DNA from 3 places in the Arthrobacter sp. KNU-44 genome. Region 3 is predicted to be linked to each of the others. Evidence: riboswitches for the same ligand, from Rfam matches in the RefSeq annotation. Region 3 holds a riboswitch; each other region holds the start of a gene.
The links. A riboswitch is a leader RNA that binds a small molecule or an ion and turns the genes downstream of it on or off. The one in region 3 is predicted to bind thiamine pyrophosphate.
Positions count from the first base shown of each region.

Region 1 (6,293 bases), 1.4 Mb from region 3:
TGCTGGCTCCTTGCCTCGGTATGGACCACGGGCACAGCATCCGTCACCCTGGGTGGCTGGCAGCCGCCGTTTGGCGTGGTGATGGTGGTGGACCAGTTCTCCTCGCTCATGCTGGTGGTTTCCTCGGTCATCAGCCTGGCGGTGCTCATCTACGCCACCGGCCAGGGCATGGCCGACGGCGACCGAGAGGCGCCGGTGTCGATCTTCCACCCGACTTACTTGATCCTGGTAGCCGGAGTCTCGAACGCCTTCCTCACAGGTGACCTCTTCAACCTGTACGTGGGCTTCGAGATCCTGCTGACCGCGAGCTACGTGCTCATGACGCTGGGCGGCACCGGTCCGCGCATCCGCGCCGGGGTCACGTACGTGGTGGTTTCGGTTGTATCTTCGGTATTGTTCCTGATCGCCATCGCGATGATCTACGGAGCCACCGGGACCATCACCATGGCGGATCTCGCCATCAAGCTGGCCGAATTGGATCCGGGCACCAGGAACCTGCTCCACGTCATGCTGCTCGTGGCCTTCGGCATCAAGGCTGCCGTGTTCCCGCTGTCCTTCTGGCTGCCTGACTCGTACCCGACCGCGCCGGCACCGGTCACTGCCGTGTTCGCCGGCCTGCTCACGAAGGTGGGCGTCTACGCGATGGTCCGCACGGAGACCCTCCTTTTCCCGGGCGACACTTTGAATACCCCGTTGATGGTGGTAGCGCTCCTCACCATGCTGGTGGGCATTCTCGGCGCCATTGCCCAGAGCGACATCAAACGATTACTCTCCTTCACCCTGGTCAGCCATATCGGCTACATGGTGTTCGGACTGGCCATGGCTTCCGTTGCGGGGCTTGCTGCCGCGGTCTTCTATGTGGCCCACCACATCACGGTCCAAACGAGCCTGTTCCTGGTGACCGGCTTGATCGAGCGCCGAGGGGGCAGCTCGTCCATGGACAGGCTCGGTGGGCTCGCCAAGCTGTCTCCGCTCCTCGCGCTCTTGTTCTTCATTCCAGCGATGAACCTCGCGGGAATCCCGCCCTTCTCCGGGTTCCTGGGCAAGCTCGGGCTCCTCCAGGCAGGCATCGCCCTCGGGACACCCCTGGCCATTACCTTGGTGGTGGGCGGCGTGGTCACGAGCCTCTTGACCTTGCTGGCAATTGCCCGGGTCTGGAACCGCGCATTCTGGCGGAAGCCCGAGGACGCGGAATACCCGGCCGCCGCCCTCAAGGACACGGCAGCAGTCGGCCTGCTTCCGCGGACCATGGTGGGGCCAACTGCCGCGCTGGTGGTCTTTGGCGTGGCGCTGACCGTCTTCGCCGGTCCACTGTTCCAATTGGCCGGAAACTCCGCGGAACAGATGCTGGACCGTACTGCGTACATCCATTCCGTGCTCGGCGGGAATGCGAAGGTTCCGGAGATCGCTGCGCCGGTGCCGGGAGGTGGCAAGTGAGCCGCAAGCGGATTTCGTTCCGCACCGAGTTGCCCCTACTGGTCTGGCTAGTGGTCGTCTGGGGTGCGCTTTGGCGGGACTTCAGCCCGGGCAACTTGGTGTTCGGTGCGCTGATCGCAGTGGTGGTAGCCAGGGTCTTCTACTTGCCTCCTGTGGAGCTCAGCGGGCGATTCAATGTGCTGCGCGCCATTCCTTTCGCCGGGGTGTTCCTTGCCAAAGTGGTGGCCGCGAGCTTCCAAGTCATGTACCTCGCGGTATTCCGGGGGCCTTCGGTAACCAATGCCGTGGTCGCGGTTCCCCTGCGTAGCCATTCCGACCTCATAATGACCGCCACAGGCCACGTGATTTCGCTGATTCCGGGTTCCTTGGTGGTGGAGGTGGATCGCTCAACGTCCACGCTCTATATCCACGGGCTCAATGTCCGCAACGATGTGGACACCGCCAAGCTGCGCAAGGAAGTCCAGGACACGGAGGCCTCGCTGATCCGGATCATGGGTACCCGAGCGGAAATGGACGCACTCCAGGCCGAAGGCTGGCCTGCGACGAGGGGAGTTGGCTCATGAAAGACATCGTGCTGATCGTCACGGCGGTGATTCTCAGCCTCGCGGCGGCAGGCGCGATCTACCGGATCGCCGTCGGGCCGTCCCTGCTGGACCGGGTGCTTGCCTCGGACGTCCTGCTCGCCATACTGGGCGCCGCGCTGGCCATCGACATGGCCGTCAACAGGCACCTCAACAACCTCGTGCTGCTCGTCGCGCTGACGCTGATCGGGTTCGTTGGCTCGGTGACGGTGGCCCGCTTCGTGGCCGACCGAAGGGGACAGGTCAATGACTCCTAATGCCACCGGAGTTGACGCAGTGATCGATGCGGTCACCGCAGTGCTGCTGATTGTTGGTGCGCTGATGTCATTGGGCGCGGCAATCGGCCTGTTGCGGTTCCCGGACCTCATGAGCCGCATGCACGCGGCCACCAAGCCGCAAGTGTTGGGGCTGTTCCTCGTCTTGGCGGCCATCGGGCTGCAGATGCGCGAATGGTGGGTGTGGCCGATCCTGGCGGTGGCCTGGATCTTCCAGCTGCTGACCGTGCCCGTATCCGCACACATGGTGGGCCGCGCAGGCTACCGGACCAAGCACCTCCACCGCGAGTTGCTGAGCATAGACGAACTTGAGGCCGTGGTGCTGCGGGCTGCCGGTCAACGGGCAGCGGAGAAAGCTCAGGAAACGGGACCGGCAATGCCCCACACCGGGAACGGCGGGAGCCCAGCGGCGAACGGCCGGGACGGCGGGCCGTCAGCCTAGACGATGTCCTGCGTCTTCGAGAAACGCGAGATGGCGCGCTGTGTACTGCGGCTTGCGAAAACCTGGATGACTGCGCTGACGGTCGCCGAAATCAGCGCAAAGGTCAGCGCCGAGCGCAGGCTTGCCTCCATGTCGTCGTGACCCTTGGGAGGCTTCTTGCCGGTGGACTTTTCCCACAACGCATTGACGATCTTGGTGCCGACAAAGCCTGCGCCGATGCTGACGCCAGTGCCGAGCAGCTTGATGAGGAGGTTCATTCCGGGACTCCTTGCGGGAGGAAACAGGACCGTCCCCAGCCTAACCCCACTTCAGGGCAGTTCCGGAGCAACGGTTGGGGATTGGCGCCTCAGCCGGAAGAACTCCTCCAAAGCTCCAGGCTTTGGACGGACGGGCACGATGTCACGGTCCTCGGCCAGTATCGCTTCCACCGTGCCGAGAGCGAGGAGCTCATCCAGCAGCGCCAACGTGGGCGGCATGAGCTTAAGGGTTCCGGCGGCTTCGGCATCCAGGATCCCGCGGACCGGCATCCACAAGGACGATGACGCTTCCGTGGTTTGGTGCCTTGGTTCGGCACCGGAAAGCGGGCAGGCAAGGTAGAAGTATGTGTCGAAGCGCTTGGGCTGGTCTGCGGGGGTGACCCAGTTGGCCCACGGGCGGAGGGTGGCGGCGTCGAGCTTCAGCCCGGCCTCTTCGAACACCTCGCGCTGTGCGGCCGCCAGCACCCGGCCGGCGTTGAACCGGGCCGAAGCGGGCTCGACGGCGATGCTGCTCCGGTGCCATGCGGCGGTGTGCCGCTCGACGACGTCGTCCTCGAAGTCCCAGCCGGAGCTGTCCGCCTGGTCCACTCGTCCCCCGGGGAAGACGACCATGCCCGCGGCGAAATCCATCGTGGTCACGCGGTGCTGCACGAACACCTCCAGGCCGCGCCCGGCATCCGCCGGAACCTCCGGGTCTGACTGAACCGTGTGAACGGGGGCCTCGCGGACCAGGATCACGCTCGCGGCGAGCCTAGGTTCGGCCACCGTGGTGCTGTTCGCTTCGTCAATGCCTGCCAAGACCGCTCCTTTGCCCGCGTTGCGTCACATTCTGCTGGATCATTCTCCCAGCTTCTGCGCCCGCCCGCGCCATTCCGGGCCCTGCCCGCGTCCGGCCGGCGAGTGATCCAGCAGAATCCGTCGTGTGACCGTTCCGCGTAGGCCAGCACAGCGCCCGCAACCCCGCCAAGGTGTAAACTGAACCACGCCCAAAAGGGTGGATTGATAACGACAGGGGAGCGCCGCCGTCGGGCTCGCAGCAATGCGGTACGGATGACGGGCGCTGAGAGTGCGGACAGCCGCAGACCCTCGAACCTGATCCGGCTAGTACCGGCGCAAGGGAGTCGAGTTCTCATAGTGTCCGGACCGGCGCGGCGGAAGCCGCTCGCAGGCAACCGGAAACACTTTCCCCTCCTGTTCCTCAGGAGGACAAAATGACTGGTATTTCTGCAAGGCCGGGCCTCACCAAGCCTGGTTACAACTGGCGCGTCGTGGACATCGTCGTGGCGGCACTGATCTCGATCGCCGGTGGCGTGATCTTCTGGGCATGGGACCAGATGGCTCTGGTTGCTACGCCTATGTCTGCCGGCTACCCGCCGCTGAGCGGCCTGATCGCCGGTGGCTGGATGATTCCGGCAGTGCTGGGCATGCTCATCGTCCGCAAGCCCGGTGCGGCAATTTTCTGCGAGACGGTGGCCGCCACCAGTGAGCTCATCATGGGTTCGCAGTACGGCACCACGGTCCTGATCTCGGGCCTGCTCCAGGGTCTCGGCGCGGAACTCATCTTCCTGGCCTTCATGTACAAGAAGTTCAACCTGCCGGTGTCCCTGCTGGCCGGTGCCGGCGCGGGCCTGTTCTGTGGTTTGAACGACTCCTTCCTGCCGTGGGGCTGGAACATCGCCTACGAACCCGTCGACAAGCTCGCGTACATCGTGTTCTGCACGATCTCCGGTGCCGTCATTGCCGGAGCCCTGTCCTGGATCGCGACCCGCGGCCTGGCCAAGACCGGTGTCCTGAGCGCGTTCGCGTCCCGCAAGGCCGCCTCGGAGCCCGTCTTTTCCTGATGCCCAGTCCTGATTCCGGCACCCCTGCTACTGTGCGACCCGCCGCCATTTCCGCGCAAGGCTGGGGCTGGCGGCACGCTGGCCGCACCACGCAGGCCATCCACGCCCTCGACCTGGACATCCGCCCAGGCGAGCGTGTGCTCCTGCTCGGCCCCTCGGGCGCGGGCAAGTCGACGCTCCTGCACGCCTTGGCGGGCGTATTGGGCGAGGAAGGTGACGACGCCGACGAGACCGGCTCGTTGCTGGTGGACGGCGTTTCGCCGAAGGCCCAGCGGGGCCGTGCCGGACTCATGCAACAGGACCCCGAAACCCAGGTGGTGCTTTCCCGGTTGGGCGACGACGTCGCGTTCGGCGCCGAGAACCTTTGCGTGCCGCGGGAAGAGATCTGGACGCGGGTCCATGAAGCGCTCGACGACGTCGGGCTGCGGAATAGTGCGAGCGGCAACTTTGCGCTCGACCACCCGACCTCGGCCCTCTCGGGCGGGCAGAAGCAGCGCCTTGCGCTCGCCGGCATCCTGGCGATGCGGCCCGGCTTGATCCTCCTGGACGAGCCGACCGCCAACCTGGACCCCGCTGGCGTACTGGAGGTCCGCGATGCCGTCGCCCGCTGCCTGGACAAGACCGGCGCCACGTTGGTGGTGGTGGAGCACCGGGTCTCGGTTTGGAAAGACCTCGTGGACCGGATCGTGGTGCTCCAGCCGGGCAGCTCCTCGTCCGCGGGAGGGTCGACGCCTGCGGTGCTTCTGGACGGCGATCCGGACACGGTTCTGGCTCAAGCAAGGGACATGCTCATTGCTGCGGGCGTGTGGGTGCCCGGGTACGTGCCGGCCACCCGGCCACGTTCAGGAACAGGCTATGGCTCGGGGGCCGGCCCCCGGAACGCTGGGGAGCTGCTGCTCGCCACGCAGGAGCTCGCGGTGTCCCGCGAACGGCCACGGCGCCGCGGGTTCAAAACCATCCCGCCCCTTCCTGTGCAGTCCGGACTCGACGCCGAAGTGCTCGCCGGGCAGGCACTGACCATCACCGGTCCCAACGGCGCCGGAAAATCGACCTTCGCGTTGACCCTCGCGGGCTTGTTGGCGCCGGTGTCCGGCACGGTGACTGCCGCCGTCGGGCTCAGCGACGGCGCTGGTAACGACCCCTTCAAGTGGAAGGCCCAGCAGCTGATCTCCCGCATAGGGACCGTGTTCCAGGAGCCTGAGCACCAGTTCGTGACCGGCCGCGTGCTCGACGAGCTCATGTTCGGCCCCAAACACCTTGGCCATGGAGAGGAACGGGTGGACGAATTGCTGGAACGGCTGCGCCTGGGGCATCTCGTGGACGCCAACCCGTACACGCTCTCCGGTGGCGAAAAGCGCCGGCTGTCCGTGGCCACAGTGCTCGCCGCGCACCCACGCGTCCTGGTGCTGGACGAACCCACCTTCGGCCAGGACGCGAACACTTGGGCCGAGCTTGCGTCG
Region 1 covers NZ_JBPXNG010000002.1:2,546,900-2,553,192, forward strand. The annotation lists gene ACSVHC_RS12895 (Na+/H+ antiporter subunit D) at 1-1,437, shown strand, start outside; gene ACSVHC_RS12900 (Na+/H+ antiporter subunit E) at 1,434-2,000, shown strand; gene ACSVHC_RS12905 (monovalent cation/H+ antiporter complex subunit F) at 1,997-2,275, shown strand; gene mnhG (monovalent cation/H(+) antiporter subunit G) at 2,265-2,735, shown strand; gene ACSVHC_RS12915 (DUF4235 domain-containing protein) at 2,732-2,992, opposite strand; gene ACSVHC_RS12920 (NUDIX hydrolase) at 3,044-3,790, opposite strand; TPP riboswitch at 3,993-4,129, shown strand; gene ACSVHC_RS12925 (ECF transporter S component) at 4,204-4,833, shown strand; gene ACSVHC_RS12930 (ABC transporter ATP-binding protein) at 4,833-6,293, shown strand, end outside.
Region 1: another riboswitch for thiamine pyrophosphate. It lies ahead of ACSVHC_RS12925 (ECF transporter S component); the one in region 3 lies ahead of thiD (bifunctional hydroxymethylpyrimidine kinase/phosphomethylpyrimidine kinase).

Region 2 (6,293 bases), 460 kb from region 3:
TTCCAATCGAAGCGCCAGCACGGGGTCGTCGTTGGTGTAGGCGAAGACCTTGAAGCCGCGGTCCACCAGCTTCTCCGTTGCGTCCACGAGCTCCACTGCGTCAGGCAGCAGCGTCTGTTCGTCGGCGATGACCTCGAGCTTCACCCAATCCGTTTCCAGCGCCTCCCGTGCAAGCTCGGCTGTCATGACAGCATCCTTGGCGGTAAAACAGCCGGCCGTGTTGGGCAGGACACGGATGCCATGGTCCACGAGCAACTGGAAGAGCGAACCTGTTTCGGTCGGCGAGTATCTCCGCATGGCAACGGTGGTGAGTTCGGTGCCCGAGGCCAGCAACGCCGCCCCCAGGCCGTCCAGGCTCGGGGCTCCGCCGGTGCCCATGATGAGGCGAGAGCCGAACTCGACACCGTCGATCACCAGGGCGTCGGTTCGGGTGCTTGCTTCGTGTGTGCTTGCTGTCGTCATGGTTCAGCCTCCCTGTACTGCGGTAACGATTTCGAGTTCGTCGCCCTCTGCGAGCGCGGTGGCAGCCCACTGGCTGCGCGGGACCACTTCGGAATTGCGTGCGACGGCGACGCCGATCTTGCGTCCGTCAGCCGCCTGGCCGCTGGAGTCCACAACACGTCCGGTGACGTGGCTGACGAGGGTGGTGACAGACGCGTCGTCGCTCAGTGTGTGGTCTGCGCCGTTCAATTTGATGTTCATGCGTGGTCCTTCGGAAGGGGATTTGAGGTACCGGCCGATGGGCCGTCTGTTGAGGCCCGTGCCGCTGAAAGCTGGTGGGAGAAGCGGTCCGGGCGGAATTTGTTCCACCGGGGATCCGCGGTGCCGTCCATGAGCCCGACGCAGATCTTCGCCGCTGCCGGAGTGAGGAGTACGCCGTGGCGGAAGAAGCCGCTGGCCACGATGAGGCCGGGCACGGTTCTTTCGCGACCTTCCACGCGGCCCAGCAGCGGTGCATTGTCCGGAGTGCCCGGGCGCACTCGGGCAGTTGCTTCCAGAAGTTCCAGTTCGGCCACAGCCGGGACAAGTACCTGGGCGTCGCGGAGCAATTGGTACACACCACCGGCTGACACCGGGTTGGCCGATCCCCCGGACGCCGACAAGCCGTCTTCACGTTGCGTCGCGCCGATCACCACCGTCCCGTCGTCGCGGGGCACGATATAGACGGGCACTCCGCGCACCATTCCCCGGACCGTGGCGGTGACCAGGGGTTGCAGGTGCTCCGGGACGCGCAACCGCAGTATGTCGCCATAGACCGGACGCAGCGGGAGTGACAATCCCTCCGGCAGGCCGTTCAAGCGGGCGGCATCCAGTCCGTTGGCTACCACTGTTTCCGTGGCGAGCACTTCGATTCCTGAGCCGAGCACGGCCCCGACGACGCGCCCGTCCTCCCACAGGAGGCCCGCCGCAGTGTCGTGGATCGCAAAACCGTCATCGGCCCCCGGAATCCAGCTGGAATCGCCGGGCTGGTGGTCTGCCAGCGCGCCCAGAATCGCGGCCGAAAGCCGGCGTGGATCCACTTGGTGGTCGCCCGGGATGTCGAAGGCGCAGGAAATCTGCGGGCTCAGCAGCGGCTCACGCTCCCGCGCCTCGCGCAACCGCACGGATTCCACCACCAGGCCATTGGCCAGCTGGACATCCCGGAGATCGGCGAGCGCCCGGCGGTCCGCAGCGTCCGCGCCGACGGCGAGGGTCGGCGTCGTACGGTAACCCGTGCTGCGGCCGATGCTCGAGCCGGTCACATTGCGTTCGAAGTCCGGCCACAATACCGACGATTCGAGCATTAGCTCCAGGAGGTCCTCTTCCTGGTAGTGCAATTCGCTGACCGGCGCCAGCATTCCCGCCGCCGCGAACGTAGCGCCGCTGGCTGGTGCGGGATCGATGAGGGCAACCGAACGGCCGGATCTGCGGGCTTCCCACGCGATGCCGAGGCCAATGACACCGCCCCCGATCACCGCGACATCCGCGCGCAGGGGTTCGTGCTGGCTGTTCACTTCGTCCATGGAGTCCTTCCCTACGCCGGTATTAGCCGGATCAGGTCAAGCGGTCGGCGCTGAAGCCCTCTCAGCCGCGCGGCGATTGTGACTGCCGCCGCGGCTCCCGCGGTACCTGCCCAGTTTAGAGGAACTACTCTGTTTCCATGACCCAGCACGATGTCCACACCACCGCCCGCCTGTACCTCTGCACCGACGCCCGCAAACCACAGGGTGATTTTGAGCAGTTTGTCGATGCCGCATTCGAAGGCGGCGTGGACATCATCCAGCTGCGCGACAAGACGATTGAAGCGGCGGAAGAACTCGAACTCCTGGAGATCCTGCAATCCGTGGCCCATCGTCACGGCCGTCTCTGGGCAGTCAACGACCGCGCGGACGTAGCATCCCTCTCCGGCGCGCCGGTGTTCCATATCGGCCAAAAGGACATTCCGCTGCGCTCTGCCCGGAAATTGCTCCACGACCCCACCATCATCGGCCTCTCCACGCACACGCCGGAACAGATTGACGCCGCCATCGCCGCGTCGCCTGGCCGCAGCGGCCTGGACTACTTCTGCGTCGGGCCGGTGTGGGCCACCCCCACGAAGCCGGGACGCTCCGCCGTCGGGCTCGATCTGGTGAAGTACGCTGCCAACGCGGTGAAGCAGGCAGACGAAGAGACCGTCGGGGGCGTCGTGCTCCCCTGGTTTGCGATCGGCGGGATCGATCTCGGCAACGTGGAAGAGGTAGTTAGGGCCGGCGCCAGCCGCATCGTGGTGGTGCGGGCAATCACCGAAGCGCAGGATCCGACGGCAGCTGCCCAGGCGCTCCTGGCTGCCCTGGACGCAGCGGCGGCCTAGCGAGACGCCGCGAGATTTTGGAGTTACCCTGACTTTCGTGTCACACCAGCGGATAGCCCCGAATGTCAGCGAAACGTCGAACCAGCTTGCGGAAGCGCTGGCGGCGCTGCGGACTGAACTCGAGCTGCCCGCAGGTTATCCCGCTGAAGCGCTGCGCGACGCTGAAGCCGCGGTTTCCGGACACGCCCTGCCGGCGCAGGACTTCACGGATGTTCCATTCATCACGATCGACCCGGCTTCTTCCACGGATCTCGACCAGGCCCTCTTTATAGACAGGTCCGGCGATGGTTACAGGGTTTTCTACGCCATCTCCGATGTGCCCTCCTTTGTACCCCCGGGAGGAGCGCTCGACGCCGAGACCCGCCACCGCGGGCAAACGTACTATGCCCCGGACGGCCGCATACCGCTGCACCCCGAGATCATCAGCGAGCATGCCGGAAGCCTGTTGGCCGGCCAGACGTGCGGCGCGTTCGTGTGGGACTTCGAACTCGATGCCGAGGCAGAGTTCCGCACCGTCTCCGTGCGTCGGGCAAGCGTACGCAGCCGCGCCAAACTCAGCTACAAGGGTGTGCAGGCGGAGATCGATTCCGGAAGGGCTGATCCCATCCTGCAGCTGCTCAAGGAGGTCGGGCTCAAGCGGGTGGAACTCGAACGCCGCCGCGGCGGCGCAAGCCTGAACATGCCTGAACAGGAAATCGTCCAACTGCCCGACGGCGGGGGGTACAGGATCGTCGCAGCCCCCTCGCTGCCGGTTGAGGACTGGAACGCCCAGATTTCGCTCATGACCGGGATGGCCGCCGCCCAGCTGATGCTCGATGGCAAAGTGGGGATTTTGCGCACCATGCCGGCCCCCGATGAGCGCTCGCTGCTCCATTTCAAACGGCAAACGGGGGCGCTCGGCAAGCCCTGGACCGAGGGGACGAGCTATGGAGCGTACCTGCGGACCCTCGATGCCAAGGACCCCCGGCAACTGGCCATCCTCCATTCAGCAGGGCTGCTTTTCCGTGGTGCCGGCTACACACCCTTCGACGGCGAGGTACCGGGCAGCGTCATGCAGTCAGCCATCGGGGCACCCTATGCCCACACCACCGCGCCGTTGCGCCGGCTTGTCGATCGTTTTGTGCTGGTCATCTGCGAAGCTCTGAGTAATGGAACAGAGATCCCTGCATGGGCCCGGAATGCTTTGCCGACCCTGCCGGTGATCATGGCGTCTTCCGACCAGCTTGCCGCCAAAATGGAACGCCTGGCCTTGGACACGGTGGAGGCAGCGCTCCTGGTGAACCACATCGGACAGGAATTCGACGCCGTAGTGATTTCCGGATCGAAGCCCGCCAAGAACAACGGAAACGGTAACGGGAACAGCGCCAATGGCAACAACGGTAATGGCAATGGGAACGGAGCCCCGCACGGCCCCTACGGCATCGTCCAGATCGCCGAGCCGGCAGTCACCGCTCGTTGCGACGGCGAAATGGAGTCGGGCACTAAGGTCCGTGTGAAACTGCTGGACGCGGACATTGCAACCCGCCAAATCACCTTCGAACTGATCCCGTAGCGCACTCCGTTCGCAGGCCCGGGACCGGGATCCGGGGATTATCGCGCCCAGACGTTAGACTGAGTGAGTAGTAATGGATGCCCGGTCGTTGATTCAGTTAATTTTTTGACATCAACAAGCCCGCCCCTACGCGATCTTGAGATACACCAACTGGTCCCCAGTGCCAGTATTTAGATAGCCCGCGATCGGCTTCCACTGGATTTGCTTGCGCCCATCCGTGCTCCGGAACGGCCCTGCCACAACCGTTGAGCACGCAGCGCAGCCCAAATGAATAAGGAAAACTCCACTGTGAGTGAATTGCACACCCATGAAGTTCTGACCGACGGAACCGAAACAATCGAACCCGAGGAAACCATTTCCTCGGACGAAACACCCCACGAGATCGCAGAAAAGACCTTCGCCGACTACAACGTCCGCGCCGACATCGTTGAGTCCCTCGCCGACGCCGGAATCACCCACCCGTTCCCCATCCAGTCCATGACGCTCCCGGTCGCCCTAGGCGGTCACGACATCATCGGCCAGGCTAAGACCGGTACTGGAAAGACTCTCGGATTCGGCATTCCGGCACTGCAGCGGGTCGTCGGACCGGACGACGCCGGGCACGACAAGCTCGCTGTCCCGGGTGCACCCCAGGCCCTCGTGATTGTTCCTACTCGCGAACTCGCCGTTCAGGTGGCCAACGATCTCCAGACGGCGTCCCGGAAGCGCAACGCCCGCATCGCCACCATCTATGGCGGCCGCGCATATGAGCCCCAGATCGAAGCCCTGCAAAAGGGCGTCGAGGTTGTTGTCGGCACTCCCGGCCGTCTGATCGACCTCTACAAGCAGAAGCACCTGAACCTCAAGAACGTTCGCATGGTGATTCTCGACGAAGCAGACGAGATGCTTGACCTCGGCTTCCTTCCGGACGTCGAGACCCTGATTGCCGGCACACCCGCCGTCCGCCAGACCCTGCTCTTCTCGGCCACCATGCCTGGCCCGGTCATCGCCATGGCGCGCCGCTACATGACGCAGCCCACGCACATCCGTGCCGCCGACCCGGACGACGAAGGCCTGACCAAGCGCGACATCCGCCAGCTCATCTACCGTGCCCACAGCATGGACAAGGTCGAGGTCGTCGCCCGCATTCTGCAGGCCCGCGGCCGCGGCCGGACCATCATCTTCACCAAGACCAAGCGCACCGCAGCCAAGGTTGCCGAGGAACTCGTGGACCGCGGCTTCGCAGCCGCCGCCATCCACGGTGACCTGGGCCAGGGCGCCCGCGAGCAGGCTCTCCGCGCCTTCCGCAACAACAAGGTGGACGTCCTCGTGGCCACCGACGTCGCCGCCCGCGGCATCGACGTCGATGACGTCACGCACGTGATCAACTACCAATGCGTCGAAGACGAAAAGATCTACTTGCACCGCGTTGGCCGCACCGGCCGCGCAGGCAACAAGGGCACGGCCGTGACGTTCGTCGATTGGGACGACATGCCGCGCTGGGGCCTGATCAACAAGGCGCTGGGCCTGAGCTACCCGGAACCCGTGGAAACCTACTCGTCGTCGCCGCACCTTTTCGAGGAACTGGACATCCCCGCGGGCACCAAGGGCCGCCTGCCCCGCGACAAGCGCACCCTCGCCGGCGTCGACGCTGAGGTTCTGGAAGACCTGGGCGAGACCGGCAAGAAGAACTCCCGTTCAGGCGGCGATTCCGGGCGTGGACGCACGGGACGCGACGCCGGGCGTGATGGTGGCCGTGAAGGTGCACGCCGCGGTACCAAGTCCAGCGATGCTCCGTCCCGCGAAGGAGACGGTGAGGGCGGACGCAACCGCACCCGCCGCCGTCGTACGTCCGAAGGCGAAGCAGCCCCCGTTGAGGCAACGGCCCAGTCTGCCGAGCCGCAGTCCGGCGAGGGCTCGGACAAGCCTTCC
Region 2 covers NZ_JBPXNG010000002.1:3,510,338-3,516,630, reverse strand. The annotation lists gene ACSVHC_RS17535 (thiazole synthase) at 1-462, opposite strand, end outside; gene thiS (sulfur carrier protein ThiS) at 466-702, opposite strand; gene thiO (glycine oxidase ThiO) at 699-2,003, opposite strand; TPP riboswitch at 1,995-2,114, opposite strand; gene thiE (thiamine phosphate synthase) at 2,141-2,830, shown strand; gene ACSVHC_RS17515 (RNB domain-containing ribonuclease) at 2,868-4,382, shown strand; gene ACSVHC_RS17510 (DEAD/DEAH box helicase) at 4,671-6,293, shown strand, end outside.
Region 2: another riboswitch for thiamine pyrophosphate. It lies ahead of thiO (glycine oxidase ThiO); the one in region 3 lies ahead of thiD (bifunctional hydroxymethylpyrimidine kinase/phosphomethylpyrimidine kinase).

Region 3 (6,293 bases):
CGCCCTGAAATCAGGCGATTCCGTGTTGGTCCAGGTCACCAAGGACCCCGTGGGTCACAAGGGCGCACGCCTGACGAGCCAGATTTCGCTCCCAGGCCGCTACCTTGTGTACGTACCGGGCGGGTCAATGACCGGTATCTCCCGCAAGCTGCCCGACGTCGAGCGCAACCGCCTGAAGAAGATCCTCAAGGACCGCCTCCCGGAGAACGCGGGCGTCATTGTTCGCACCGCCGCGGAGGGTGCTTCCGAGGAAGAGCTGACGCACGACATCAACCGCCTGCGGGCCCAGTGGGAAGGCATCGAAAGCCAGTCCACGTCCACCAAGATCTTGGCGCCGGAACTGCTGTACGGCGAACCGGACCTGACCATCAAGGTGGTCCGCGACGTCTTCAACGAGGACTTCTCCAAGCTCATCGTCTCCGGCGACGAAGCCTGGGACACCATCGAAGCCTACGTCACCTACGTGGCGCCGGACCTGGTGGGACGCCTCGAAAAGTGGACCTCGGATCAGGACATCTTCTCGGCATGGCGCGTTGACGAACAGATCCACAAGGCATTGGAGCGCAAGGTCTTCCTGCCCTCCGGTGGTTCGCTCGTCATCGACCGCACCGAGGCCATGACGGTTGTTGACGTCAACACCGGGAAGTTCACCGGCAGCGGTGGCAACCTCGAGGAAACCGTCACCAAGAACAACCTTGAGGCTGCCGAGGAAGTGGTCCGTCAGCTGCGCTTGCGCGACATCGGCGGAATCATCGTCATCGACTTCATCGACATGGTCCTGGAATCCAACCGCGATCTCGTATTGCGCCGCTTGGTCGAGTGCCTCGGCCGGGACCGCACCAAGCACCAGGTCGCCGAAGTGACGTCCCTTGGCTTGGTCCAGATGACGCGCAAGCGCATGGGCACGGGCCTGCTGGAAGTCTTCGGCGAGCAGTGCGAAACCTGCGCCGGTCGGGGAATCGTCACGCACGACGAGCCTGTGGAGCACCGTCGGGCCAACGTGGTGGCAGCTGAACACCACCACCCACGCACGGAGTCACAGCCGACCGTCCGCCCCGAGCAGCGCAAGCGTCGCCGCGGCAGGGGCACCGGTCAGGGAACTGCCGAACTCCCGATCACCCCACCTGTGCCGGTCCACAGCGTGGAATCCACCGATCCGAACCGCCAGGCGGCCACCCGCGCAGCCCTTGCCACCATCGCGGCGGCAGCCCACGCAGCCCACCTGCACGACGACGAGCTCCACCACACGGCGGAATTGCTCGCCGACGGGCACGTAGCAGAAGCAACCCCGGTCCAGGCACCCCCGGCCCAGGCTCCTGCTGCTGCTTCGAGTAGCGAGGAACGTTCGAAGCCTGTGCTGCGATTCGGCGGCGAGGAAGTTGCGTTGCCCTTCGTCCACCACGAAGAGGAGCCAGCGAGTGGTGCACCTGCCATGAGCCTGGACCTCTTGGCACAGGCATTCGCGGGCCTCGGAGAAGCTCCCGACACTGCGACGACGGCAACTGAGGCCGAGGAAGCGCCCGCGGGGACCCCCGCGGCCGTTGCAAGCGGAGAATCCCCGGAAGCGGGTTCGCGCGGACGCCGAGGCCGTCGCAACCGCAGCGCCAGCCGGGCCCAGGGTGCCGCCAACGCCACCAACGTTGAGCACCACGAGGTTGCCGCGGCCGCCTCCGGTGGGGCAGCGCACGAGGCCAAGGCGACGGACGCTGCTCCAGCCAAGTCGACGGCGGCAGCGGAACCGATCATCCTCGGGGTCGGCGTGCCCAAGTCCGAACTCTAACCGCAGTTTCCTGCCCGAAGCCCCGGCCGTTTCCGCTCCTGTGGAAACCACCGGGGCTTCGGCGTTGCCGGCCAATTCACCGGACTCCGAGAATCCGGTTGCAAAGGGCGATTTCAGCGGGCGAGGCGTGATCCGGGTTAAGCTAGGGGACTGACACGGGGTGCCGCGCACCAAGCCGGCTGAGACCAGACCCGTTGAACCTGTCCGGTTAGCACCGGCGAAGGGATGTCTTGCATGACTGTTTCAGCGCAATCAGCCGTCTACCCGCTCAAGGCCATCCAGCGAGCTATCCCGAGGGTCCTCAGCATTGCCGGCTCGGATCCTTCGGGTGGTGCCGGGATCCAGGCAGACCTCAAGAGCATTGCGGCCAACGGAGGCTATGGCATGGCCGTGATCACGGCGCTCACGGTACAAAATACGCAGGGCGTCACGGCCGTCCATGTGCCTCCCGTGGAATTCCTGCGCCAGCAATTGGATGCGATTAGCGACGACATCACCGTCGATGCGGTCAAAATCGGCATGCTCGGGGACGCGGCCGTCATCCACGAAGTCCGTCGCTGGCTCGGCGAGGCGCGCCCCGCCGTCGTCGTGCTGGATCCGGTGATGATCGCGACCAGTGGCGACCGGCTCCTGGCGGAGTCCGCTGAAACCGCGCTGCGGGAACTTCTGCCCCTCGCTGACCTGGTGACCCCCAACCTTCCTGAATTGGCCATGCTGCTTGGCGAGCCTGTTGCCATTGACTGGGCATCAGCGTTGGAGCAAGGCAAACGCCTGGCTGCAGCCTGCGGAAACACCGTCCTGGTGAAGGGCGGCCATCTGCAGGGAGAGGGCTGCCCCGACGCCCTGGTCAACACCGAAGGAGTCCTGAGCCAGGACGTGGTGGAATTCGCCGGTCAACGCGTGGAGACCCGCAACAGCCATGGCACGGGATGTTCCCTGTCGTCGGCCATGGCGACGGCCAAGGCACGGCTCGGCGATTGGGAGTCTGCCTTGCGCGTAGTCAAGCCCTGGCTTCAGGGGGCGCTGACCCAGTCCGAGGTGCTGGAAGTGGGGAAGGGCAATGGGCCGATCCATCATTTCCACGCGCTCCAGCAGGACCTTCATCCGGGGGACTTTGCCGTCCGGATGTGGGACGCCGCCCAAACGGAACTCGCGGCCATTTATGGCCTGGACTTCATCCGGCATTTGCAAACCGGCGGCCTCAGCGAAGCGCAGTTCAGCTATTACCTCTCGCAGGATGCGATCTACCTCAACGGCTATTCCCGGGTCCTGGCGCGGGCAAGCGCCCTCGCGCCCAGCGAAACCGAACAGCTGTTCTGGGCCCGCGGTTCGCAGATGTGCCTTGAAGTCGAGTCCGAGCTGCACCGGAATTGGCTCAGCGGACGCCAGGTAAGCGGAGAACTGGGTCCAGTCACCAAGGCCTACGTGGACCACTTGCTGGCCGCGTCGGCGTCGGGCAGCTATGCAGTCCTGCTGGCCGCCGTGCTTCCCTGCTACTGGTTGTACGCCGAAGTGGGACAGCAGCTCCACCTTGGCTATATTCAGGCGGGAGCGTCGGACGAGCACCCTTACGCGGACTGGCTGCGCACGTACGCCGACGAAGCATTCGCCGAGGCCACCCGCAAGGCGATCGACATCACGGATGCCGCTGCGCAGGCCGCGTCGCCAGGGGAGCGCACGGCAATGATGGAGGCTTTCACCCAATCCTGCCGGTATGAAACGGCGTTCTTCGATGCTCCAAGGTTGCACGGCTGATCCCGGTTCCTGGCGCGGAAGCGCCGGATGAAGCGCCTGTTCCGGCGGGCGCTGCTGCGTGTCGGCGTCAGGATCCGAGCTTTTCCCCGCAGGCAGGGTAAGGTGGACGGGCACGGTACCGGATGGCGACATAGCCAGTCTGTGGCAGCCATCACGTGGCAGCCTCCGGACCTGGCCTCATTTGCAGCCGAAGGCGAAACTAGCGTAATCTAGATCTTCGGTGCTTACGCCAACACTTGGGTTATGCCCCTAGAAACCGTTCATTTGGAACTTACCTTCCATTTGGAACTATTCGAGGGATGACTCATGGATTCCGTACCGGAGTCCACGGCGTTGAGGCACAGCGTGAACCAGGCCCGTTTTCGGATCGGGGTTCCGCACGCAAATTTAGTAATAAACGTCGAGAGAAGTGAGTGCCCAAGTGGTGTACGCGATTGTCCGCGCAGGCGGCCGCCAAGAAAAGGTTTCCGTTGGAGACTACGTAACCCTGAACCGCGTCCCCGGTGGAGCCGGCAGCACCCTTGAGCTGCCCGCACTGCTCCTGGTGGACGGTGACAAGGTCACCTCCGCTGCTGCGGATCTGGCCAAGGTCAAGGTTACGGCTGAGATCCTCGAAGACCTCCGTGGTCCGAAGATCGTCATCCAGAAGTTCAAGAACAAGACCGGCTACAAGAAGCGCCAGGGTCACCGTCAAGAACTCACCAAGATCAAGATCACCGGTATCAAGTAACCACTGGTTGCTGTTCAGGTTTTCAACAGATTCCCCAGAATTTAAAGGCAGGCATTTCAAATGGCACATAAAAAAGGCGCGAGCTCCACTCGCAACGGTCGTGACTCCAACGCCCAGTACCTCGGCGTAAAGCGCTTCGGTGGCCAGGTCGTTTCCGCAGGCGAGATCATCGTCCGCCAGCGCGGCACCCACTTCCACCCGGGCGCCGGTGTCGGCCGCGGTGGCGACGACACCCTGTTCGCCCTGCAGGCAGGTGCGGTTGAGTTCGGAACTCGCCGCGGCCGTCGCGTAGTGAACATCGTTGCTGCTGCAGCTGCAGAGTAATAACACGTTCTGAACGGGTGGAGCGGGCCGTATGGCCCGCTCCACCTGTCTTTTTAACCGCACTAGAATTTACTAGTGCGGGCGGCGGCGCGTCAGCCCGCAACACGCACTTCAAGCAGTAATTTCCAGTTAGAGGAGAAACACGTGGCGACCTTCGTAGACCGGGTAGTACTTCACGTATCCGGCGGAACAGGCGGCCACGGCTGTGTCTCTGTTAAGCGCGAGAAGTTCAAGCCCCTGGGCGGACCCGACGGCGGCAACGGCGGTAACGGCGGCGACGTCATCTTGCGCGTTGATGCCCAGACCACCACTTTGCTTGATTACCACCACGCACCGCACCGCCACGCAACCAACGGTGGCCCCGGCATGGGTGACTGGCGCGGCGGCAAGAACGGTGAAACCCTCGTGCTTCCCGTCCCGGACGGCACTGTGGTCAAGACCAAGGACGGCGTTGTCCTTGCTGACCTTGTAGGTGAAGGCACCGAGTTCATCGCCGCTGCAGGTGGCCTGGGCGGCCTTGGTAATTCTTCGTTGTCTTCGCAGAAGCGCAGGGCTCCCGGTTTTGCCCTCCTCGGCACTGAAGGCGACTCCAGCGACATCGTCCTGGAATTGAAGTCCATCGCGGACATCGCGCTGGTTGGCTTCCCCTCTGCGGGCAAGTCCAGCCTTGTCGCGGCGATGTCAGCTGCGCGGCCCAAGATCGCCGACTACCCGTTCACTACCCTGATCCCCAACCTTGGCGTGGTCCAGGCCGGTGAGGTCCGGTTCACCATTGCAGACGTTCCCGGATTGATCGAAGGGGCGAGCGAGGGCAAGGGCCTGGGCCACAACTTCCTGCGCCACGTGGAGCGTTGTGCCGCGCTGGTGCACGTCCTGGACTGCGGAACCTTGGAAGCGGACCGGGACCCGCTCTCGGATCTTGCGATCATCGAGCAAGAGCTGGACAAGTACGCGGTGGACATGAGCTACGCCGGCGTTGACGGCGAAGTTGTCCCCCTGAACGAACGCCCCAAACTTGTTGTCCTGAACAAGGTCGACCTGCCAGACGGTCGGGACATGGCCGAGTTCGTCCGTCCCGAACTGGAACAGCGCGGCTACCGCGTCTTCGAAGTCTCCGCTACGAGCCACGAAGGCCTGCGCCAACTGAGCTTCGCCATGGGCGAGATCGTCATGGCCGCGCGCAAAGCCGTTGCCACCGCGCCTCCCAAGGTCGCGGCGCCCGTCCTGCGCCCCCGCGCCGTCAACGAGTCCGGCTTCAAGATCCGCCGCGAGGAAAAGAACCTCGAGCCGCTCTTCCGCGTGCTGGGGGAGAAGCCGGTCCGTTGGGTCAAGCAGACCGACTTCACCAACGAGGAAGCCATTGGCTACCTGGCCGATCGCCTGGCCAAGCTCGGCATCGAAAACGAGTTGTTCAAGATGGGTGCCGTTCCGGGTGACACCGTGGTGATCGGCGAAGAGGACGGCGTCGTCTTCGACTGGGAGCCCACCATGATGGCGGGCGCCGAACTCCTGGCGACGCCTCGAGGCACGGACATCCGTGTTGCCGACATCGGCGACCGCCCCACCCGTTCGCAGAAGCGCGACGAGCAGCTCGAACGACGCGAAGCCAAGGCTGCAGCACGCGCCGAGCTCGAAGCCGAGCGGAAGGCGGGCATCTGGACTGAGTCCGTCAGCGGACGTCGTCTACCCAAGCCCCTGAAGGAA
Region 3 covers NZ_JBPXNG010000002.1:3,966,329-3,972,621, forward strand. The annotation lists gene ACSVHC_RS19630 (Rne/Rng family ribonuclease) at 1-1,780, shown strand, start outside; TPP riboswitch at 1,927-2,023, shown strand; gene thiD (bifunctional hydroxymethylpyrimidine kinase/phosphomethylpyrimidine kinase) at 2,015-3,535, shown strand; gene rplU (50S ribosomal protein L21) at 3,957-4,265, shown strand; gene rpmA (50S ribosomal protein L27) at 4,326-4,589, shown strand; gene obgE (GTPase ObgE) at 4,734-6,293, shown strand, end outside.